Regions from separate parts of the Shewanella sp. SW32 genome, predicted to be linked through region 2. Evidence: predicted binding sites of a transcription regulator. Region 2 holds the regulator's gene; each other region holds the start of a gene.
The links. Region 2 encodes sigma-54, which starts transcription at its own class of promoters, with help from an activator protein. Its sites were predicted from a motif close to GTTGGCACGNNNNTNGNNT; they were not measured.
Positions count from the first base shown of each region.

Region 1 (8,291 bases), on a different contig from region 2:
GGTGTGGATGATGATCGAATCAGGCAATCCAGAGATACAAGATAAAGGTAGAAACAACCTTATTGCCGCCTTTGGTAGCTTAGCCAAAGCAAATGAATACATTGTTGAAATAAGCAATAAATAGATAAAACAAAGGCGCCGGGATAGCGCCTTTGTTTTTACTTAACCCGCAATCGTTAACGGCTAACTCAGGTATAGTTGCGGTTTATGTTCGCTCGAGCAGATAATTAAACCTGACGGCGTTCGATAATGCTTTGGTTCAAAATGGCTAACAGACGCTCGGTATCATCCCAACCAATACACGCATCGGTAATACTCTGCCCATAGCATAACTCTTGACCTTCAATAAGATCTTGACGACCTTCCACTAAATGGCTTTCTACCATAACACCAAAAATAGCAGTATTTCCCGCCGCCACTTGACCAGCTACATCTTCAGCAACCACTAACTGACGTTGATACTCTTTACTACTATTAGCATGGCTAAAGTCGATCATGATGTTGTCGGCAAGCTTTGCTTTTAACAATTGCTGGCTAATCTCAGTGACATGCGGCGCGCTATAATTGGGCTCGCGGCCACCCCGTAAAATAATGTGGCAATCAGGATTGCCCTTAGTCGAAACGATCGCCGAATGGCCCAACTTAGTCACAGATAAAAAATGGTGTGGTGCATTGGCAGCACCTATCGCATCAATAGCAACTTTAATCGTGCCATCAGTACCATTTTTAAAACCGACCGGACAAGAAAGACCCGAGGCTAACTCTCTGTGTACTTGAGATTCTGTCGTACGGGCACCAATGGCTCCCCAGCACATTAAATCAGCCATATATTGTGGGGTGATCATGTCAAGAAACTCACCCGCAGTTGGCATACCGCTGTCGTTCAAATCCACTAATAATTTACGGGCGGTGCGTAAACCATCATTGAGTTTAAAGCTGTTATCCATGTAAGGATCGTTAATCAGCCCCTTCCAACCCACTGTGGTTCTTGGTTTTTCAAAATACACTCGCATCACAATTTCGAGTTGATCTTTATAACGTTCACGCAGTGAGACCAAACGCTGTCCATATTCCAACGCAGCTTTGGGATCGTGGATAGAACAAGGCCCAATCACCACTAATAGACGATCATCAGACTTAGCCAGAATATTATGGATACTATTACGCGCATTAAACACAGTCGCAGAGGCTTTTTCGGAAGCAGGAAATCGTTCAAGAATCGCGATAGGTGGAAGTAACTCTTTTACTTCTTTAATGCGAACATCATCATTTTGGTAATACATAATTTTACTGCTCCAACGCTGGTGTTTTAGGCTATTTCTATCGCTGCGATAAGGGATCTCAACTGCAATACTGAGTTCAATTTATCGAGTCTCAGGCGCCAATGCAACCAAGTTGTCTCCATTTCAAAAAATCAAATATAACTTATTGTTTTAATATATTTAAAAAAAATCAAAATTCAAATATGCCAGCTAACTCACAGCCTTGATGAACAAAATCGAATATGGCGGATAAAAAGGAATAAACATATTTGCTGCAAGTGTATTTAGGCGCCCTATGTTAGCAAGCAAAGATGTTTACCCGTAATAAGCTTAATTGATGGCCAGCTCTCTATAGAAAAGAGCGGGCAAATGCTAATGCTGTAACATGACTTGTAACTTGCTCTGATAGCGTTGACGCTCTGACTCATCTCGGCTCAAAGCCAAGGCTTTATCCATATTCAGTTTGGCACGCTTTTCGTCCCCCAGCGCCCAGTAGGTTTTAGATAAACCGAAGAAGAACTCATGACGATAATCCGCTTTTGCCAACGCCCTTTGATACCAAGCCAAGGCCTCGTCGTATTGATGCTCATCATAAGCTTGCTGCCCCATGTCATAGTAATAATAGGGATTACGTATTCGCGCTAATTCAAGCACTTTATTAATTTCGGCCCATTCATCAAGCCGCCCCTGCTCCCCTAAAATCAAGGCTAAGTTATAAAGCGTTGTCAGATTTTTCGCATCAAACTTGAGTGCATAGCGATAAACCTGTTCGGCCCGCTTTTCATCACCTTTATGCCGGTAAATAATGGCGAGCGTGTTGAGTGAAGGAACAAACTGGCCGACTTTTAAACCCACTTTAATCAAGGCATAGGCCCTGTCTAAATCACCGTTCACCAAAGACTCTGCCGCCATATTGTTGTAAAACATGCTGATTAAGGTCTGCCGATCCACTTGGGTTTTACCGTATCCCCGTAGAGCTCGCTCTGGCATAAAGTCCACTAAAACTGCGGTAGATGACACATAAACTGAATGTGCGTTTTCAGGTGGAAGTAAGCGTAAATTCACATGCCCATTGATTAAATAGAAATCACCTTGCTTATCCCATACGGGTTCTATCGCAATATCTTGATACTCAGCACTCACATTCAATATGTCCGCTAACGCAGAAGTCATGACCACTAAAGACATGCAATTACCTGCCCTTTGGGCATAGGTTTCACGGGCAATTTGGGTCAGATTATCTTGATATCGAAAATCAATGTTAGCGCTATTGGTTTGACTCGCATTGATATAACTAGCTAACCATTCATTGGCTAACATGTTGTTATTGTGTGACAAAGTGTATATCCCATAGCGACGTTGTACATCTGTCACGACCTCGGGTGGCAGATAAAAGATATCCGCAACAGAAGGAATATCGGCCACAGGGGTAAACAGTGAATCGGCAAGTAACGACTCAAGATCCGACGGATTAGGCTCAATGGTCGTCGAGCTACAAGCAAACAATTGACTGAATACAACGCTCAAGATCGTACTCAAGTATACGGCTCGGAATAGTTTCGACATACGCCCTCCCACACCATTAGCTCCTATTTGAGCTTATTACAAATGGCGAAAAAGACGACATAAAATGGTTACAAAAAATGATAATCGCGATCGATTGAAAATAATCGCAAATAATTTAATGAATTAACTATTGTGAAGGTCGGTCAACTTCTATATATAACTCACGCTGCTGATAATGATACGGCCGATAGTTATGCTCTCCACAGGTAAAATGTCGATAGGGTTTCATGACCGTAACGCAACCTGAGGGTAAAGCCTGCAGAATTTGGATTTGCTGCTGGCGACGAAGCGACTCCTGCCATTCAAAATCCTTGAGCACTTGATCACGCACGGCAAAGGCATCGACAGGCTCACTTGAGCGATTAACGATCACTTCTCCTGCAAAGGCTGAAACCGATATCCAGCCAGAAATGACGATAAGACTTAGTCGCGAAAATTGACCTATTGTTTTTATATTCAAGCTCATAGAACACTCCTTAATTTATACAAGAAAACAGAATTGCTCAGTAATTAAGCTTATGACCCTGTGCTTAAACTTCAATCACATTGATTACCCATAAAAAAGCAGAGCCTAGGCTCTGCTTCACTATCCCTCGATCCAAGCTAAGCATCAAGGTGAATCACGTGTTAATGTGCAAGTTTAATCAGCCCGCATTTTTGACCGTAACAAACTCAGGATAGGCATCAATACCGCAGTCAGAAGCATCCATACCGTTGTATTCTTCTTCCTCAGTAACACGGATCCCCATTGTTATCTTAATCACATACCAGACTGCAAATGATGAGCAGAATACCCAAGTGAAAATGATCGCTGCCCCCGTCAACTGTCCGGTAAGAGTTGCATTGGCATTGGATAATGGCACACACATTAAACCAAGGAAACCAGCCACACCGTGTACTGAAATCGCACCAACGGGATCGTCGATCTTAATGCGATCTAAGCCCACAATCGAGAACACCACCACGCCGCCCGCCACTAAACCAATCACACCCGCCATTAACAATGAAGGCGAGAGAGGATCGGCCGTAATCGCCACTAATCCAGCCAAAATACCGTTAAGGATCATGGTCAAATCCGCTTTACCCCAAATCATCTTACACACTATAAGCGCAGAGATAGCACCAAAAGCCGCTGCAGTATTGGTATTCACAAACACTTTCGCCACTGAGCTTGCATTCGCCGCATCCGACACCATTAATTGCGATCCGCCGTTAAAGCCAAACCAGCCCATCCACAGAATAAACATACCTAAGGTTGCCATTGGCAAGTTAGAGCCTGGAATAGGATTCACTTGGCCATTAGGCCCGTATTTACCCTTACGCGCACCGAGCAATATCACGCCAGCAATCGCCGCGGTCGCCCCCGTCATATGCACAATACCGCTACCAGCAAAGTCTACAAAGCCCAGTTTAGCGATAAAACCTTGGCCCCAAGTCCAATAACCTTCTACTGGATAGATAACCGCTGTCATCACCACAGAGAAGAACAAGAAAGCCCACAACTTCATCCGTTCCGCCACAGCACCAGAGACAATTGACATCGCCGTTGCCACAAATACAACTTGGAAGAAGAAGTCAGATTCTAATGCATGGCTCGCATCTGCTGATTGCGAACCAATTAAGGTGCCAATTGACGGTAACCAGCCACCTTCAGTGTTATCCACATACATGATGTTATAGCCAACCAACAGATACATCACACAGGCAATTGCGTACAGCACAACGTTCTTAGTTAAAATTTCAGTGGTATTTTTAGAGCGAACTAAACCCGCTTCTAACATAGCGAATCCCGCCGCCATCCACATGACTAAAGCGCCAGAAATCAAAAAGTAAAAGGTATCGAGTGCAAAGCGTAGTTCAGTGACTGTGCCGCCTAATTTCGTTAATTCTTCCATTGTCAGCCCCTTATAGCGCTTCAGTATCAAGTTCACCCGTACGGATACGGATAGCATGTTCTAAATCAACGACGAAGATCTTACCGTCACCAATTTTCCCTGTATGGGCCGCAGTGGTAATGGCCTCAATCAGCATGTCGAGATTTTCAGCCTTAGTGGCAATTTCTAGTTTTACTTTTGGCAAAAAATCCACCTGATACTCGGCACCGCGATACAACTCTGTATGCCCTTTCTGACGGCCAAAACCTTTCACTTCGGTCACCGTCATGCCCTCAATACCAATTCCGGCGATAGCTTCACGGACATCATCCAACTTAAACGGCTTGATGATAGCGCTGACTAGTTTCATCCTGACCTCCAAAAAAACGCGATTGTTATTAACTTGTATCAAAGGTAATTCAATCATTAGGCCAACAATTTAATCCATTGATTATTATTGATTTAAATTGTTTAACACTATTTTTTAAGGTTAAAAATGCACCATAATCGAGCACTAACTGGTGCGATGCACTCTTTTAGTGAGCAGTTTAAGTGCGACAGCTATTCGACCTTAGGCCTATTGGTAACAAGGTTAAATTAGGGTCTACTGGGGGAAGCGTAAATCGAGATGAAATCTGAGCATCACAACACAAGCTCTTAAACAAAAGCGAAGATCATCACTAAGACAATCATCAAGCGCAGAAGGAAGGCCCGATGTTAAAACCAGAAGAATGTGTTCTCGTTATCGTCGATGTGCAAGGAAAACTTGCACAAATCATGGATAACAGTGACAAGCTGCATCAACAACTACAGACCTTAATCCAAGGCGCACAATTATTTGAAATTCCAATACTGTGGTTAGAACAGCTACCCGATAAACTCGGAGCAACTAGCCCTGAGCTGCAAACTTTACTTGCGAAAACCAGCTCACCCATTGCCAAGCAGCATTTTAGCGGCTGGCACTGTGACGCGTTTGCAAAGGCATTAACTAAGACGAATCGCAAACACGTCATACTCGCGGGTATTGAAACCCATGTGTGTGTTTACCAAACCTGTTGTGACCTTATCGAACAGCAATATTCGGTGCATCTCGTCGCAGATGGCGTCTCGTCACGCAGTGCCGATAATAAAAAACTGGGTATTCAGATGATGACGGCCAGAGGCGCCTTATTAACTAACGTGGAATCGCTATTATTTGAATTACAACATCAAGCCCAAGGCGAGCGCTTTAGGGCATTATTAAAACTGATCAAATAGCGACTTAGCCCGTGGTATTTCTTCAGCCAGCATGACCAACGCCTGACATTACTCGATATTTTTTTCCATAAAAAAGCCCCCGCTGAGTCAGCGAGGGCTTTTATTTACATGAGGGGTTAGCTCATATTGAAAACTCAACCGCGATTGATTAAAACCTACTTATAAGTGGCTTCGCGTTTTTTCGCTTCTTCATCCCACTTAGGTAACATGTCTTTCTTGAATGCTTCTTTCTCTGCATTCATCTTATCCATATCCATACCTAAGGCTGCTTGTGCCTTAGCTTTGGTAGAGATATCAGGAATAGCGATTGGATCTGTGATGCCTTTTTTCGCTAATAACTGTGCTAACTTAACTCGGGCATCGGCCGCTTTATTCACTGAAGTACCTAAAACACGTAGGGCTTCTTCAGGAGCATGAGCAGCAACACCATGGGAAGCAATCGCTAAGTCCCAGCGCCATTGAGCATGACGGATATCGGTCAAGATAGGCTTCATTTCAGCTTCAGTTGCACCCAATTCCCACGCTTTAGCAGCTTCGAAGTGCGCTTTCACTAATTGCTCTTCCGCTTTCAGTTTCATTTCTTTAACTTTAGCTTTACGTTCATTAGTGACGCCAACTAAGAATTCTTTCGTTTGGCTATGGCAAGTTGCACAGGTTTCTTCGAAACGGTCAAATGGATTACCCACTTTATGATCGGTAAATTTCTTACCTTCAGGGCTAGTCACTTTTGGCATATGGCAGTCAACACAACTGACATTATTTTTACCATGAATACCCAGTTTCCACGTTTCATACTCTGGATGTTGCGCTTTTAACATAGGTGTTTTAGACAGCGCATGAGTCCAATCGGAGAACTCGATACCGTCGTAGTAAACTTCCATCTGGTCAACAGTTATGCCCATATCCCAAGGGAATTTGACGAAACCTTTTTTGTCTTCTTTTTTCTCAAAATAGTATTCAACGTGGCACTGACCGCACACCATAGATTGCTTGTCTTTCTTCGAAGCTTTATCAAATGGCGTACCGATAGCATCCATTGCACGGTCTACATAAGGACGAGAGATCCGCAGTTTTGGTGAGCCTTTTTCATGACAATCACCACAGCCAATGGTGTTAGTGACTTCAGGGCCACCCTTAGCCCATTTACCTTTGAAGTAGCCATCTTCACCTTGCTCTTCAATTAAGCGAGGTACATCAGGGCTCTTACAGCTCCAACATGCCATAGGCAATGGACCATCTTCCGCATTTTTCGGCGCACCAGTACGTAGGGTATTACGCACGTCGGTCACGGCATACATATGGCCGCGAGGAGCGTTGTAATCTTTTGCGAATGCATAGCCAGCCCACAGGATCACCATATTAGGATCCTGCCCAATCGCATCGACAAGTTCTTCACTCTTTGCGGTATCATGCCAGCTATTATATTGATTCTTAAATTTATCTTTATAAACTTCGTTGCGAGGCTCTGTTTTATCACTCGCCATTGCGCCCGCTGCCATGAAGCTGGCGGCAACCAGTGCACTCAGTGCAAAGGACTTACCTGTCATCTTCTTCATCATCTCATCTCCGTGTTGCATTATTGTTGTAAATCACGACATCTCCATGGTCAAACTTAGTGATTTAACCCTGCTAAAAATATACCTCTTAGGGGGTATCTAGGTTGAAGTTTGCGCTAGATCAAAATGTAAAGGTGTTGTTGTTCACATTTCTATACTTTTGTTAATGTATTACATTATTTTCTAATGTAAAAACCACTGCAAAGTGCCATAACAGCGGCCATCAAAATGAACAGCGGATTAATGAAACGAGGTAGTCTCACCTCAAAAATCTTAGGATTAATGTTAGTACTTATTCTGCTCTCTAGTAGTTTATCGACTTTTGCTATCATCAATTTGTCCTACAGCTTAGGCGACGCCAAGGCGATTAATGCCTCAGGGTCGCTGAGGATGCAAAGCTATCGGTTAATGTTTTACGCCAACTCAGGCAGTGATGCTGCGCAGGATAAAATCACCGAATTCGAAAATACGCTCTATTCCGACACATTAAAGCCCTCGGAAAGTTGGTTTAGTCCGCCAGAAATTGCCGCTCAATATCAGCTTGTCATTGATAAATGGCTGGTGATGAAGCACTACATAGAACAAGAAAACTCCCGCGATTATGTCGCCTCACTGAAGGACTTTGTTGATACCATAGATTTACTGGTGCTTGAGATGGAGCACTACGCCGCCTTTAAACTCAGGCTCCTTGCCGCCAGCCAAATATTAGGCTTAGGCGTCATGCTCATTATCGCTTTTGTGGCCGTGCGTTTTACAAAGAAGAAAGTGGTGATCCC
Region 1 covers NZ_JAKKSJ010000032.1:37,351-45,641, forward strand. Annotated here, with positions in the region: gene L5M28_RS17915 (hypothetical protein) at 1-124, shown strand, start outside; gene aroG (3-deoxy-7-phosphoheptulonate synthase AroG) at 228-1,283, opposite strand; gene L5M28_RS17925 (tetratricopeptide repeat protein) at 1,635-2,828, opposite strand; gene L5M28_RS17930 (hypothetical protein) at 2,956-3,294, opposite strand; gene L5M28_RS17935 (ammonium transporter) at 3,473-4,723, opposite strand; gene L5M28_RS17940 (P-II family nitrogen regulator) at 4,734-5,072, opposite strand; gene L5M28_RS17945 (hydrolase) at 5,417-5,959, shown strand; gene nrfA (ammonia-forming nitrite reductase cytochrome c552 subunit) at 6,115-7,518, opposite strand; gene narQ (nitrate/nitrite two-component system sensor histidine kinase NarQ) at 7,744-8,291, shown strand, end outside.
Region 1: a site for sigma-54 is predicted at 5,120-5,138, ahead of L5M28_RS17940 (P-II family nitrogen regulator). Genes of this name have one in related genera too.

Region 2 (8,291 bases):
GTTGAGCTCTCGATGACGGGCATAAACTTTATGTTTACCGTTACTAAAGCGTTTGGCCAATTGCTCTGCGACGTAAACCGATCTGTGCTGTCCACCTGTGCAGCCAATGGCCACAGTTAAATAACTGCGATTGTTACGCTCAAGGTGCGGCAGCCAAGTCTCCAGTAAATTTTCGATTTGCCAGATGAACTTATTGACCAGTGGTTGACGATTTAAGAACTCAGCTACGGGTTCATCTAAGCCAGTCAATGGCCGCAGCGCCAACTCCCAGTGGGGATTGGGCAGGAAGCGCACATCGAACATAAAGTCTGCTTCGGTGGGCATTCCGTGCTTAAAGCCAAAGGACTCGAAGTTGATCACGAGTTCTTTATCGACGCTACCAAGGAGAATTTGTCTGACTTGGTCGCTTAAATCATAGATATTCAGATTCGACGTATCTATGTAGTGATCGACCAGTTTTGACATAGGCTCGAGCAGTTTCCCCTCCAGCTTTATCGCTTCTTGCAAAGAGACTCGGCTCTTCGACAAAGGATGCAAACGGCGGGTTTCGCTGTAACGCTTGAGCAGAATTTTATCGCTGGAGTTAAGGAAGAAGCTCGTTAACTCAGTATCTGGAGGTAGGCTAGCGAGTTGTTTCACTAAGACCTTATCCTGCTCAGGCATGTTACGCACGTCGACACTGATGGCGACGAGATCGTTACTGCCTTTGAGTTGCTCAAGCAAACTGCCAATCAATGGCAAGGGAAGGTTATCGACACAATAATAGCCGAGATCTTCGAGTACCCTAAGGGCGACAGATTTGCCTGAGCCTGAGCGGCCCGACACTATGACCAGTTTCATCCAGTGATTACCTGATAGAGTTCCGTTTCATCATGCGTCTTGCGTAATTGCTTTAATATTTGCTTGTCGCTCAGCTTTTCGGCCATGCAAGACAAAGTACTTAAGTGCTGCTGACATTGGTCTGCAGGCACCAGTAGTGCAAATAAAATATCAACAGGTTGCTTATCGATAGCATCAAATGCTATCGGCTCTTCACACTTAATGAGTATGGCAATGGGCTGATCTATATCGGCTAGTCGACCATGTGGAATGGCGATGCCGTTACCTATACCTGTGCTCCCCATCTTTTCGCGCGCCACTAGGCTTTCGAATATCTCTTGAGATGAGAGGGTCGGGTACTGGGCAGCGACTAAGTCGCTGATGAGTTCCAGTACCTTTTTCTTGCTGCCCGGAGTGGCGCAGGTAGTGCACTCCGGCCGCAGTATGGTACAAAGTTCCATTATTAGTGTTTTGTTAACTTCTCTTTGTGTTTAATAACCTGACGGTCAAGCTTGTCAATCAGGGCGTCTATAGCGGCATACATGTCAGCATGCTCTGAAGTCGCAAAAACTTCACCACCTATGAGGTTTATTCTCGCTTCGGCAATCTGTTGCATTTTCTCAACATTGAGCACAACGTGCACATTATTGATCTGTTCGAAATGGCGTTCAAGTTTTGAAAACTTTTCTTCTACATATGCACGTAACGATTCGGTAATTTCGATATGGTGCCCACTCAGGTTTATTTGCATAGAAACGTCCTCCGATATCCACTGTAGGTTATAAACTTTTACGCTGATTAGAAGGTGGAATAAGCATAGCCTCTCGGTACTTCGCAATGGTTCTGCGGGCTACGTTGATCCCTTGTTCTGCCAGAAGTTGTGCCATCTTACTATCGCTTAATGGTTTTTTCTGGTTTTCCGCTGCCACCAGTTTCTTTATAAAGGCTCTGATTGCTGTGGATGAGCACTCACCACCATCGTCAGTACCGACGTGGCTAGAGAAGAAGTATTTTAGTTCAAAAAGTCCCTTAGGGGTATGCATGTATTTTTGAGTTGTGACCCGTGAGATGGTGGACTCATGCATTTCTACCGCTTCGGCAATATCGTTAAGCACCATAGGCTTCATGGCTTCTTCACCATACTCAAAGAAACCTTGCTGATATTGCACTATGCAATTAGCAACTTTAAGCAAAGTGTCGTTACGGCTTTCTAGGCTCTTAATAAACCATTTAGCCTCTTGCAGATGGCCGCGAATAAATTGGCTATCGGCTTGGTTTTTAGTGCTGCGCGCCATTGAAGCATAATGTTGATTTACATTGATTTTGGGCATGCAGTCAGGATTAAGCTCAACCACCCAGCGGCCATTTTTCTTCGACACAGACACATCTGGGATAACGTATTCGTCATTATTGGGCGTGATCAACAAACCTGGGCGAGGATTGAGGGTTTGGATAAGTGCTATACCATCCCTTAATTCATCTTCTTTTAATTTAGTCTTACGCATCAATAACCTAAAATCACGGGCGGCGATCAGATCTAAATGATCTTTGATCAGCATGCGGGCATTTTCTAGGTTGGGAGTATCAGCGGCGAAATGCGACAGTTGGATCAGCAGGCATTCACTTAAATCGCGGGCGGCAACGCCTATGGGATCAAAATGCTGAATACGCTTGAGTACGGCTTCGACTTCGTCAAGCTCAACTTCAGGATTGCCCATGGCTTCGAGAATTTCTTCAGTGCTTTGGGTGAGATAGCCCTGATCGTCAATGGCATCAATAATGGCGGTGGCAATGGCTAAATCGGTTTCAGAAAACGGGGTGAGGTTTTTTTGCCATTCTAAGTGTTCGTACAAACCTTCACTGGTCTCGCCTTGGAAGGGCATATCGTCTTCACGACTGCCGCCGGGGCCTGAGTTTGGGGAGGCGGTAAACACTTCATCCCATGTGGTGTCCATGGGGAGCTCATCAGGCATGGATTCTTTGGTTAGCGACTCTGCCGTGTCTATGGTGGAGCTGTCTTTTTCTGGTGGCAGAGTGCTAGATTCACTGAAATCCGTATCGGATAGCGTTTGGTTTACAGGGGTTTTAGTGGCGTCGAATTGATCCTCTTCCAGCTCGAGAAGGGGATTAGAATCTAATGCTTGCTGGATCTCTTGCTGCAGTTCTAATGACGACAGTTGCAACAGACGTATGGCCTGTTGTAATTGTGGCGTCATGGTTAACTGTTGACCCAGTTTGAGCTGGAGTGACGCTTTCATGTTACCGCTGATCCCTACGTTATTATTGTTGGATAAGGTCGCTTATTATTATCTTGAGTGAAGCCCAATGGCGGTATAAATTGCCTCCATTGGCTTCGCTCGATTAACTATAGCCTGAATTGTTCACCTAAGTACACAGCCCTAACTTGCTGATTGTCTAAGATCTCTGCTGGAGTTCCTTCGGCAATCAGGTTTCCGTGACTCACAATATAAGCATGTTCACATACATCTAATGTCTCGCGGACATTATGGTCTGTGATCAATACGCCAAGGCCGCGACTTTTGAGTTGTTCGATAATCTTCTTGATGTCGATAACCGAAATAGGATCGACGCCAGCAAACGGTTCATCGAGCAAAATGAACTTAGGATTAGCGGCTAAAGCCCGCGCAATTTCGACGCGACGACGTTCGCCACCCGACAATGACATGCCTTGGCTGTCACGGATGTGGGTGATATGAAACTCTTCGAGCAGATGTTCTAGTTCTTCTTCTCGTTCTTCATTTTTAAGTTCTTTACGAGTTTGCAGTACGGCCATGATGTTGTCATGAACAGTTAGCTTACGAAAGATACTGGCTTCTTGCGGTAAGTAACCTATGCCTTTGCGGGCACGCAGATGCATAGGATCTGCGGTTAAATCATCATCGTCGATAAAGATATGTCCCTTATCGCTCTTCACTAGCCCGACAACCATGTAAAAGGTCGTGGTTTTACCTGCACCGTTTGGACCGAGTAGGCCAACGACTTGACCGGTTTTTACCGTCAGACTGACGTCTTTAACCACTTGGCGACTCTTGTAACTTTTCGCCAGATTTTGTGCTCTTAAGGTGATTTGGGTCATTTAGAGTCCTGCTTTTTTACAGGTTTATCCGCCGGAGCGTCTGATTTAGCATCATCTTGATAGTTTTCAGGCTGAATAATAGTGATCACGCGATCGTCACCACTGCCAGTACTCTCGGCCATCAATTTCTGTTGAATCATGTTATAGCGGATTAAATTGCCTGTAACTTGGCTACCCGCTTGATCTAATGACGCCATACCTTTCAGTGTTAAGGTGCGGCTTGCCATATCGTAACGAATTTCTTTCGCGCTAGCCGATGCAGGACGGCCATCGTCTAATATTTGGCTATACGTAGCAGGGTTACCTGTGGCGACCAAAGTTTTGCTATTTTCACCTTCAGCGGAAAATGCACGCAGTTCATTTGCTTGGATTTTTATTGAGCCTTGGGTAACTTCAACCGGACCAAAGAAAATGATCTGGTTGTTTTTGATATCCGCAGTTTGGCTCACAGCTTTGATTTTAACTTCCTGCTTTAAGTCGCCGACTTTCGCGAAAGCACTCATGCTCATAATTAGCATTAGGCTGGCAAGTAATACGTTATTTTGCTTCATATGTTCCTACTACCTGACTGGTCAATTGCACTTCTTGCGCGTTGAGGTCGGCATAAAGGCCTTGGCCTTGAATATTAAAATCTTTCCCTGTGACGTAAATGGTACGGTCAGAGGTCATTATCATAGTGTTGAGATCGAGTTCCAGATAACTGGTGGACAAGGTCTGAATCGGTTCTTCTGGGCTAATGGCATCGATAATAACATTATTTTCTAATACAACCTTGCCAGTTTCCTTGTTTAGCTTGCCCTGATCTGCCCTGAGTTGCCATTGTGCTTTACCTTGGTCTGGATAAACAAGATAAACAGGTTGAGTAAAGAAAGTTTGATTCGTTGAATCATAATGTTCCATGTGTTTCGCCGTCACACGGCTATTCACTAGTCCTTGCTCATTGAACTCAGCACTGCGCAGATCTTCAACGATGAAATCTGGGGTATTTTGATCTTTAACTCTGTTATCGGAATCACCGCTGTGTTTGTTCTGGACCTGCCAGTAAAGCGCTAGTGCAGTTCCAAAAAAAGCGATAATCGCGAGTGTCACACGACTCATATACTCATTCCATGGGCCGAAGTGAATTTATTTTGACTTAGGAGTAACAGATCTGTGAGTTCACGCAGTGCACCGTGGCCACCATTGAGCGTAGTGACAAAGTGGGCGTGCTGACGCACATAGGGATGACCATCGGCAACACTGACCGCTAAACCGACGACATTCATCACGGGGAGATCGACAATATCATCACCGATATAAGCCACTTCTTCTGGGGTGACACCATAAAGTGCGAGCAATGCTTCATAGGGCTCGAACTTATTATCTACGCCTTGGTAAATATGGGTAACACCAAGGGCTGTCATACGGTTTTCAACGATTTTGGATTGACGTCCTGTGATCACGGCGAGGTTGAAACCGCTGGTGAGTAGTGAGCGCACGCCATAACCGTCACGGGTATGGAAGGCTTTGAGCTCTTCGCCGCTATTGCTCAAGTAAATACGGCCGTCGGAAAACACCCCATCGACGTCACAGATTAACAGTTTAATCTTTTGCGCGCGTTGCCACACATCATCACTGATTGGGCCGTAAAATCCTTGCTGTGGCATTAAATGACTCCTGCTTTAACCATGTCTAGCATGTTAAGAGCGCCGATAGGATGGCGGTCTTTATCAATAACAATTAATCCGTTGATGTTTTTTGAGTCCATCACTTGCAGCGCTTGGGCGGCCAATACATTATCCGTGATCGTGACGCAGTTACGGGTCATCACATCGGCAATGGGCGTCGTGCGTAAATTCACTTCGGCATCAATAACGCGGCGTAAATCACCGTCGGTGAAGATACCAACCAGCTTGCGCTGATCATCAATAATCGCCGTCATGCCTAAGCCTTTCTTGGAGATTTCGTACAGAGCTTCTGTGATGCAAATATCGTGGTTGACGAGCGGTAAGTCATCACCGCTATGCATGACATCGCAGACTTTTAACAGCAACTTACGTCCTAATGCACCGCCGGGATGGGACATAGCAAAATCATCACGGGTAAAGCCTTTTGCTTGCAGCAGCGCAATGGCGATGGCATCGCCCATCACTAAGGTTGCTGTGGTACTTGAGGTGGGGGCAAGTCCAAGTGGGCAAGCCTCTTCTGGGACTTCAATACATAAATGCACTTTAGATAATCGCGCCATATTCGATTCGGGTTTACCCGTTACCGCAATAACAGGCACGCCCATACGTTGGATGACCGGCATTAAGGTGAGGATTTCGCTCGACTCACCAGAATTTGAAATCGCTAAAATCACATCGTTATCGGCCAATACACCCAGATCTCCGTGGCTGGCTTCACCCGGATGCACAAAAAATGCGGGCGTTCCTGTGCTGGCGAGGGTGGCAGAAATCTTATTGCCGATATGGCCCGATTTGCCCATTCCCATGACAATCACTTTGCCTGTGCAGTTGAGGATCAACTCGCAAGCCTCTGCAAACTCAGCCGAATCAACATATTGATAAAGATTGTCTAGGGCTGACTTTTCAATGTCGATAACTTTACAACCCCATTGGCGCAGTTGTGATTTGTCTACCATGTCTATCTCTCTTTTTGCATTGTCTTTGTCGCCCCATTGATGGGATTGGAATAGCACAATTTGGTACGCGATAAAGATGATATGTAATAGGCTTTCTGCCAAGTATTAGTTTGTTTTCAGACAATTTAGCTTATGTCTTACTGTGGTTTATTACCGAAAACAGCAAAACAATTGCGGCAGGCTAGAGCGATTGATCCGACTCGTCAAGTTCAGCTGCGTTAGCTATTCACGCACAATAACGTGTTTAGCGGCAGAAGGTCTTGAGCAATATCATCGTCTTTGTCGTTTATTTCAATGGATTTATCCCATATTGCAGCGGGTATTACCCTATGGGATGCCTCTATTGCGCAATTGCGTATCGACTCTCCCCGATAAAAGTGGGCAAAGAGTGAGCTAAGTGCGAACGAATTAGCCAATACTGCCAATTCTGCAACTAGGTTGAAAACATTAAGTAACATTTTACCTGTGCAGAGTGAAAACTTAGGGCGCATTTTCGCTGTAAATGAGGCAAATTGAAAGTATCGCAGGGCGATAGTGTCGATTCGGTTGTAGGTTAAAGCGCAATTACGTACAATTTGCGGCTCTTCGATTGGTCAGTCTCGGAAGACTAGGATCACCTCATTTGCAAATGTCGGAATCAAGCATGACTCAAGAACAAACGCCGTTGGTTGAGATCCGTAATTTGGGGTTTAGCCGCGGTCAGCGTGTGATATATGAAGATATTAGCCTGTCCATTCCAAGGGGCAAGGTGACGGCGATCATGGGGCCGAGCGGCATAGGCAAAACGACCCTGTTGAAATTGATTGGCGGCCAATTAACGCCTGACCATGGACAAGTGTTATTCGACGGTCACGATATCCATGGCGTGGGTCGTAATGAATTATTTAGTCTGCGTAAGCGGATGAGCATGCTGTTTCAAAGTGGCGCGCTGTTTACCGACATCAATGTGTTCGATAACGTGGCGTTTGCGCTGCGTGAACATTCTGGACTGCCTGAAGACATTATTCGCACTATCGTGCTGATGAAGCTTGAAGCCGTAGGTTTACGTGGTGCCGCTCAGATGATGCCAAGCGAATTGTCCGGTGGTATGCAACGCCGCGCCGCATTAGCTAGAGCCATAGCGCTTGAACCTGAAATGGTGATGTACGATGAGCCTTTTGCAGGGCAAGACCCAATATCGATGGGCGTGTTAGTAAAGCTTATTCGTGAGTTATCCGATGCGCTGAATCTGACTTCCATTGTGGTGTCCCACGATGTGGATGAAGTGCTTGGCATTGCCGATTATGTATATGTGGTGGCTGACAAAAAAGTCATCGCCCACGGTACCCCTGAAGAATTAAAGTACGCTGATAATCCGCAGCTGAAACAGTTTATTCAAGGTGCTCCGGACGGCCCTGTGCCGTTCCATTATCCGGCAAATGATTACCAGCAAGAATTAATGGCAAAAGGAGTTGGCAAGTGAAGTTAATCGACAGTATTGCCGACTTAGGCCGCAGCGCGATTGAGCTAGTGCTCGGTTTTGGCCGTGCAGGCCTTATGCTGTGGGGCGCGATTTTTCGCTGGCCACGCGTGCGTAAAGGTTTTCCATTATTAGTGCGCCAGATTTATGTGGTCGGTGTGCAATCTATGGTGATTATTTTAGTCTCAGGACTCTTTATCGGCATGGTGCTCGCACTGCAAGGCTACAACATCTTAGTTGGTTTTGGCACCGAAGAAAGCTTAGGTCCTATGGTGGCGCTCAGTTTACTGCGT
Region 2 covers NZ_JAKKSJ010000028.1:29,929-38,219, reverse strand. Annotated here, with positions in the region: gene rapZ (RNase adapter RapZ) at 1-840, opposite strand, end outside; gene ptsN (PTS IIA-like nitrogen regulatory protein PtsN) at 837-1,280, opposite strand; gene hpf (ribosome hibernation promoting factor) at 1,283-1,570, opposite strand; gene L5M28_RS16700 (RNA polymerase factor sigma-54) at 1,599-3,077, opposite strand; gene lptB (LPS export ABC transporter ATP-binding protein) at 3,185-3,916, opposite strand; gene lptA (lipopolysaccharide transport periplasmic protein LptA) at 3,913-4,467, opposite strand; gene lptC (LPS export ABC transporter periplasmic protein LptC) at 4,454-5,014, opposite strand; gene kdsC (3-deoxy-manno-octulosonate-8-phosphatase KdsC) at 5,011-5,562, opposite strand; gene L5M28_RS16675 (KpsF/GutQ family sugar-phosphate isomerase) at 5,562-6,539, opposite strand; gene mlaF (phospholipid ABC transporter ATP-binding protein MlaF) at 7,183-8,001, shown strand; gene mlaE (lipid asymmetry maintenance ABC transporter permease subunit MlaE) at 7,998-8,291, shown strand, end outside.

Region 3 (8,291 bases), on a different contig from region 2:
CACTCTGAGTAACTTCACTTGATGATCAATCGGCATTTCAGTGACTTCATCGAGAAACAAGGTTCCGCCTTCAGCCTGTTCAAATACGCCTTTGTGATCGCGATTCGCCCCCGTAAATGCACCTTTGACATGACCAAACAGCTCACTGTCGACCAATTCAGGGCTTAATGCACCACAGTTAATTGCAATAAAAGGCTCGTTTACCCTAGGGCTGGCAAGATGTATGGTATTAGCAACCAGTTCTTTCCCGACCCCACTTTCCCCAATAATCAGCACATTACTGCCTGTAGCAGAGACGCGACGAATTGTGCGGTATAGCTTGTGCATAGGAGCTGATGAACCAACAAGCAAACCGTATTGGTCTAGCTCGCTAGCAAAAGGATGCAGTCGATTAGGCGATGACGCTAAATACTGTGCAAAATCAGCAAAAATTTCGCTGATTAGCGGCATATCGTAAGGTTTGCGAAAGTGGTAACCAGCAAAATGAGACATTAACTGATCAAGATTAGGGTTTGGCTGACCATCGGAGAGAAAAATAAACTCAATATTTGACATGGGCGCATTATCCAGCAGCACAAGGTAATCTTCACGACTAAGACTGGATAACTCAATAATGGCAACATCGACGTGATTTGCCCCTAGCTGCTCTATCCAAGGCAAGTCATCGACACTGCGTAGCTTATTAAAGTCAGCAGCGCCAGCAAGTTCGATGATTGCTTGCTCGGCGCCAACATCCTGCAAGTGATAAAAAAGTGTCAGTCGAGCCATGCGTATCTACTCCCTGTATGAAAAACTACTGTATGTCAGTCATGAAATTTTAACAACAGCAACGGTAATAGTTGCCGATGTTCTAAGATGATATCTCGATGAACTGAGAATATCAGTCTAAAAATCAGCCTGTTAAAATATCATTAAAAACGAGAACAGAATATGCATGGTAGCTGAACGAAACAAAATCAGTTTACCCAAGCAGTTAAACAATCTATGTCGAACACTGGCATTAGGAGGCCCATAATGAAGTCTAATGTTGTGCAACATCAGACTGATATCCGCGCCGATATCATGTTGATCGATGAAATCATCAAGCTGAATCAGGAAGGACTCACATTTTACAACCAAGCGAGGAGGTATGTCGAAGACTATAATCTTAAGCGTGTTTTTTCCGCCAAAGCTAACATCCACCAACGAATGTTAACTCGGTTTGAACAGCTGAGACGTTTGGCTGACGAGCCAATTAATGGCCTAAGTCACACCGTGCCCGTCACTTATACTCAAGCAACAGAATTGCTGCAACAGTGCCAAATCTCGCAGGCTATGACCGCCCTTGTCGATATAGAGCAGCAAGTGCTAATCCAAATAAAACAAGCAGTAAGGCAAGCGCATCAGCCACAACTTGCAAACCAACTTGCAGAGGGTGCCGCTTGGCTGCAAATGAGTTACGACGGTACGGGATCGCTCAATCACCATTAATTCCCTGTCGCTAAGTGAGCCATATTTAACCGACTCCCCTCCACTTTTACTACAGACATAATACCGCACTGATGAGTGCGGTTTTTTATGCTCGAATGATGGCTCAGCATGCCAGAAAAAATTACATTTTGTCGGTAAAAAAGACCGACCAAAAGGAAAACGCTAAGGTATAAAAACGCCAAATAAAACAATTAAAACAATTAAAACAATTAAAACATTAAAAATCATTACCTTAAAAACATTGGCACGATTGGCGCATTATCTAGCTTCGAGAAAACAACGGAGGATATGATTATGAAAACTACAACAGCATCAGTACTAGTGGCTTTACTTGTCGGTTCAATCAGTTTAAATGTGGCTGCCGCCCAAGATTGGAAAGGCGGAACCAAGGATGCGTGGATCGATGGTAAAGCAGAAACCACTTTACTGCTCAACACGAATCTCAATTCCTTCGACATCATTACAGATGTCAAAGATGGTAAAGTGACGTTAACAGGTAAAGTGGAAAGCAGTGTGGATAAAGCCCTCGCCACAGAGCTCATCAAGAGTTTAGATGGGGTGAAAGATGTCGATAACCAACTCACTGTGATGAATGAAAAAGAAGGCACCAGTGAAGTTGTTGCCACCTTAACTGACTCTAAAGTTGCCACTGTCATCAAAACGCGTTTACTGTTTTCAACTGACGTATCCGGCACCCAAATTAATGTGGATGTTGCCAATGGCATAGTGACATTGAAAGGTGAAGTTGCCAGCGATGCCGAACGTCAACTAGCACTGAAAATTGCCGAAAATACCGACGATGTGAAAAAGGTCGTTGATAAAATTAAAGTTGTTAAAAAAGTGTCTTAACTCTCGCGACAACGGCATTTTTTAAATTAAACGTATTTTAAGTAACAGCACGCCGATCTAGACTCAAGGTTCGATAGTGCTTTATGAAAAAAGAATCAAAAAAACCAGCCTCAGCTGGTTTTTTTATGTCCATTTTCAGACTCAATCGAAAAGACTTACTCACTTAAATTAAGAGGAGTGAATTAAGATGACTCGAATGATCATAAAGGAGAAGAGTTACAGAAAACTGAGCTAAAACGCAGGCGTTACTCAAGCTTCAAAGCCAAACTGGAATGCATAAAAATGTTGGCCATTCTCAATATTGATGGTCATAGTGCCAGTTAACCCCAGCAACTCCCCCGCCCCAGAATGGGGTATCACTTCTAAGATCAGACGATTTTGTCCATCGGTCATAATGCCAAAATGTTGTAATACAAAACTGCCCTGCTTACCGCACAAATTACCAACCACTTGTTCAATAGCCACATAGCCAGCTGAGCCCTTGACTGACGTCATAGCACTGAGCATTTCCCCTTTGCTGCGCCCCTCAAGCTCACCATAAAAGGTTTTATCTAAGCCCATACGCCCTAAGGTCACACCACCAATGCCAGTAGCATAGGGGCTATCTGGAGTGAGCTTAACATCAAATTTCCCAGTGATTTTGCTAACTTGCATGACACTCTCCTTGTCGAAATCTTATGCTGACCTATTACCTGCTAACGCTTGCTATTGAAGCAAACATCACCCACAGACCGAAAAACAACTTAGCATAAGCCTGCGCAGATCCATAATGGCATTTACACGCTACTTATGTATGCTGGTCTCACTCACTACCATCTCTATGGTTTTGACTATTTCAGGGCTTTCAGACATAGGTTGGTCAGACGCTCTATCGCGATAAGTCACAGCAATTTTGAATGGGGCTTCAAAAGGATAAACAGGTTCAATACTATCCACTTCGATTCGATCGCCAAGCATGACACTGCCTAAGTGTTTCAAGCTATTGTGTTTAAAATCCAGATTAAACAATCCAAGATACCAAAATACGCCTGAACCTTGAGTCGTCACAATAAAGGGCGCCACAAAGGGCATAGTTTGCATTTTAGGATCATCTTGAATCGGTGCGTCACTTTGGGTGTCCGGCTCTAGAGCGGGATCGAAATTTAACGGTGTAATGCGCAAGTAATCGAGTAATGCTCGACCTTTTACCTCACCATCTTGGTAGTCGCCCATAGCAAACTCTGTTTGCTTGATCTTAATAAAATGTGTCAGTGCAACGGACTTGCCGCCCTCAGGCAGCGTTATTTCAACAGGATTGGCGGTATTTAAGCTAAAGAGTTTGAGCATCACTTCCGATGCATTCGCCACAGGCTTTACCTCAAAAGGTGTCACAGTTTCGATCTCATTCGCCTGAGCCTGAGTTTTTTCATGCGCCATGGCTTCATCGTATTGCATCACCTGTCCATCTTCCATCACCATATAAATATCATCATTGGTCATGTTGAAACGGTAAATACCCGCAGCAAGTAAGGCTAATACCACTAAGGTTGCCGCTATGGTTAATTTTACAAACGTACTCATCTTCTCTCCCCAATCGCGCTCGTTATGCGCTACTTTTCTAACACCGATAAACTTCAAATCAATGTCGGAGCAGTATTACAGATACTGAGTTAAAGCGAAGTGGGTAAAGTGTAGAAAATGCCGCTATTTTGAATTTTGTCAGGCTAAGTTCAGCAACATGCCTTTTACTCGACCAATATGATGGGCTGAGTAAATACTCAGCCCAATACATCACTACTTTTCGTTTTTCCACAAGGCTGGGGTTTGGCTTGGTTGCCAATTGCTTTGGGAGAAATGCGCTTGCACTAAGGAATAGATTTTATCTTGATAGGACACAAACTCAGGTAGTTGATAATTATGCTGATCCTGCCAAGCAGGGGCATAGTTATCTAGCGTATCAAAACGATACCCTTGACGTTGAGCTTCTTCAACAAAACGCTTAATTTTAGGCAAGTTGATGGTTGCACCTTGTCCGCGGTGAGCATTCTCAAACAGGAAGTCGTGGGTCAAGATCACCACTTTACCGTCGTGCAAACCATCGCTGCAATCTAAGTTCTGCGTGCGACTGTTAAGAGGGTTCATTGTGGTGCCCGCACAGGTGTTGATCACTTGATTGACTTTTGCCACCAGCTCAACCCCATCGGCCATAGATTCAGCAGGAAAGGCAACCCCCCAATCCTCAGGTCCCCAATCTAGATCCCAGCCAAATATTTTATAGTCACTCTCGGCGAGCATGTTTTGAATTTGCACCGCAACTTGCGAACTGTTGGTCGAGGTTTCTGCGGTACAAGCAAAAGCTGGGTCCCAAGGCGGCACAGTATCGGATGTCGCACACAAGCCGTCGCCTTTGAGTTTACTGGTCACTCGCCAACCATTGGTGTAAGGCAAACGTGCCAACTTAGTCATCTTGTTATTGGGATAACTGGCGGCATTAGGAATAAGTTCAACCACTTTGGCCGTGTTCGTCACAAAATAGGTGAAATCGGTGGCCGCATCTTGATAGGATTTTACAGGCCAGAGTCCAACTTGATTACAATATGCCGCCCCAGATTGCACGCCATCAGTGCAGTTATGCAGCATATGATCGTAACTGTGGTTTGCCAGAATATGACCATCGTCTAGCAAACGTTGTAGGGCGACAGCCGCTAATGCCTCGTTTTCATCTCCTTCGCCATACATATGAAACGCATTAATAAAGAACGTCGCCTTAATATTGGCATCCTTTAACGCATCTAACAGCCCTAAGGTCGCGTCAATTGGACCATCATCAAAGGTAAGGTAAATGGTTTTATCGCTGGCGTAGGCCGCACTTAAGCCAGTACTCAAGCTCGCAACACAAAGCCCAACTGCAACGGCTATCGATTTCAGTTTCATGATTTCATCCTATAAATAATTTTTAAAGATGAATAAGTTAGTTCTCTTTACGCACTGGTTAATTCATAACCTGTAGACAGCGAGTTCACTCATCCGTTTAGCTTATCTATAGTGAGTAATCCCGCCGGCATTAGTTATACCATCCTAGCAACAAGCCATACTTTTCTACGCTAAGTCGATAAATCCTGCCTTTGCACCCAGTTAACCATCCCCTTCAAAGACAATAGAAAAATACCAATCCTAGTGTGAAAAGTACCGCATCAACAATTCGATAACAGGTAAGTTAACTGGAGAAAAAAACAACATAAAAGCACTACAGGGATGCAATAACATGTCAGAAGGTCAACTATTTAAGAGCTCTTTGCTCGCATTATGTATCGCTAACGCCTTGTTCGGGATGAGCTCAACCGCAGTCGCGGCGGAGCAACAAGAGGCAACAGCAGAAAATATTGAGGTAATCCAAGTACGCGGCATACGTCGCTCGATTGAAGCCTCAATGAATACCAAACGCTTCGCCGACTCCACGGTCGATGCTATCACCTCGGAAGATATCGGTAAGTTTCCCGATAAAAATATCGGTGATGCGCTGCAGCGAATTTCTGGGGTGACGGTCGATAGGCAATACGGTGAAGTGAGTGGGGTCACCATTCGTGGTACAGCGCCAGAACAGAGTCGTATTTTGCTGAACGGTCAAACCGTTGCGAGCACCTCTTGGTATGATCTTGGTCCTGCCACTCGTACCTTCAACATGGAATTATTGTCAGCCGAGCAAGTCAGTGCGGTTGAAGTCCACAAAACGCCAACCGCTAGCCTTGAAGAAGGTGCGCTGGGCGGCACTGTCGATCTCAAAACCCGTAAGCCCTTAGATCTCGATGCCCACACCTATCAAGTCGCTGGCGAGCTGAGCCAAAGCAGCCTGTACGATGAAACAGATCCGAGTGGATCTTTCGTCGGAAGCTGGAAAAATGACGATGAAAAGTTCGGCATTTTAGGCGCCTATTCAGTAGAGAAAATTACCAGCGGCCGCCAAGTACTGGAATCGCTCAGCGGTTATTATGAATACTTCGCTGCCGATCCTGCACAAGACCAAGAATCAACTGTCGGGGCGTGGGGGATTGGCTCACAGGCATTTAGGGCCGAACGCGAACGGACCAGTGCCCAAGTCACACTGCAATTTGCACCGACTGAAAAAACAGAGTTCACTTTAGATTACTTTAATTTTGAACTCGATATCCCCCACGTAAACCATAACTTCTTAACCGTTGGCGCCCGCGGTTCGGGCTCCACCAACGTAGTAAATAACGCCCAAGGCGGCACAGCATCGGCAACAATTCTGCCAGCGTATGCGTCGATTATTTATAACCCTGTGGTACGCCACGCGGTTAATATGAAGTCTGACGTACTCAACTTAACCGGAAAATACGTCGGGGACAGTTTCACCCTTAGCGGCGTCATTGGCCAATCGACCTCAGATGGCGGCACCCAAGGCGGCTCATCTTCTTGGTGGATCCCTGCGACGGACCAAGGCGGCAAAATTGGCGATCCCGCCTTCCCTAATGGTCAAGGCAGTGTAGATGGTGGCTTTAGTTACGATGCCACAGGTCCCTATCAAGTGGTGCTCACGAGCCTAGATGCCAACGATGCTAGCCAGTTCAAGCATGCGCAGGAAGCCAACTACGAAACCACAGTGCAAGATCATAAAGTCACCTACGCACAGTCTGACTTCGAATATCAACTCGATCATGATTTTATTAATAAAATTGCGGTCGGGATTAAGTACAACACCAGTGATTTCGAGCGTAATGCCTTCAACCGTAACCCCGCAGAAATCCTAGGTTTCGTGCCCAATGGCAACCTAGCCAACTGGAGCGATGGCGTACTTTCTGGCCTGCATTCCCAGAGTGGCGGCAATGTACTCGACTCCTATGCCAAGTTAGATGAAGACAAATGGTGGGCGTTTATCAGCGAGAAATACGCCAATGGCGAGTTAGTGGAAGTCGCCGATCTCGGTAACACCTTCTCTGTCGAAGAGGATATGTTGGCCCTGTACGCCCAAGCGGATTTTAGCGGCGAATTCTATCGTGGCAACTTTGGTTTGCGTTACGTTAACACAGACCAAACCTCAACTGGTTTTGCCGATGGCAAGCCCTACAATGAATCCGTCAATTACGATAATTGGCTACCGAGCATCAACGTCGCCTTTGATCTGCAAGAAGATCTAATCCTACGTGCCTCGGCTTCTGCCGTGATGGCGCGTAACAACTACAGCGATCTTAAACCTGGGTTAGCGATAGCGAAAAACTTTGGTACTGCGACCGGCGGTAATCCCAATTTAAAACCCTATAAGGCGAACCAAGCCGACCTTGGCATCGAATGGTACTTCACTGAATCTTCTATGCTGTCGGCAGCCTTGTTCTACAAAGATATTGATAACGTAGTGTTTGTCACTGAGTCGACTCAATACATTGAAGGTTGCGGCGCGTCAGAATCCGAGTGGGATAAATGCCGTGTCACAGCCCCAGCCAACGGCGGTAGCGGCTCAGTGACTGGGCTTGAAATCCAGTTACAACATAACTTTGAAAGCGGTTTTGGCTTCTTAACCAACTACACCTATGTTGACAGTAAAAGCACTCGCCCAGATGGCACCGAGCAGATGATTGAAGGCGTATCAGAAAACTCCTTCAACGGCTCACTCTTCTACGAAGATGATCTGTTCAGCGCCCGTATCGCCTATAACTGGCGTTCAGAATACTTAGGCGTGGGTAACATTCAAAACGTGTTAAACGACAGCTATCAACAAGTCGATGCCTCGATTATTTGGCATGCGATGGAGAACTTAGATGTTTCACTCGAAGGGGTAAACTTAACCAATGAAGTAGTGCAATCCTATGATGTTAAATATGGATTGACGCAAAACACCATCGAATTTGGTTCACGCTATTTCGTCGGTGCCAGCTACAAATTCTAAACTTGAGTCACAGCATAGCCGACCTTAGGGTCGGCTTTTTGCGTTGATAATGCAGAGGGGGGATAAACCATGAAAGTGAAGCAAGCCATCA
Region 3 covers NZ_JAKKSJ010000001.1:124,086-132,376, forward strand. Annotated here, with positions in the region: gene L5M28_RS00490 (sigma-54 interaction domain-containing protein) at 1-768, opposite strand, end outside; gene L5M28_RS00495 (hypothetical protein) at 1,015-1,470, shown strand; gene L5M28_RS00500 (BON domain-containing protein) at 1,765-2,319, shown strand; gene L5M28_RS00505 (DUF3224 domain-containing protein) at 2,569-2,973, opposite strand; gene L5M28_RS00510 (hypothetical protein) at 3,103-3,879, opposite strand; gene L5M28_RS00515 (polysaccharide deacetylase family protein) at 4,093-5,232, opposite strand; gene L5M28_RS00520 (TonB-dependent receptor) at 5,564-8,200, shown strand; gene L5M28_RS00525 (tryptophan halogenase family protein) at 8,270-8,291, shown strand, end outside.
Region 3: a site for sigma-54 is predicted at 1,711-1,729, ahead of L5M28_RS00500 (BON domain-containing protein). Genes of this name have one in related genera too.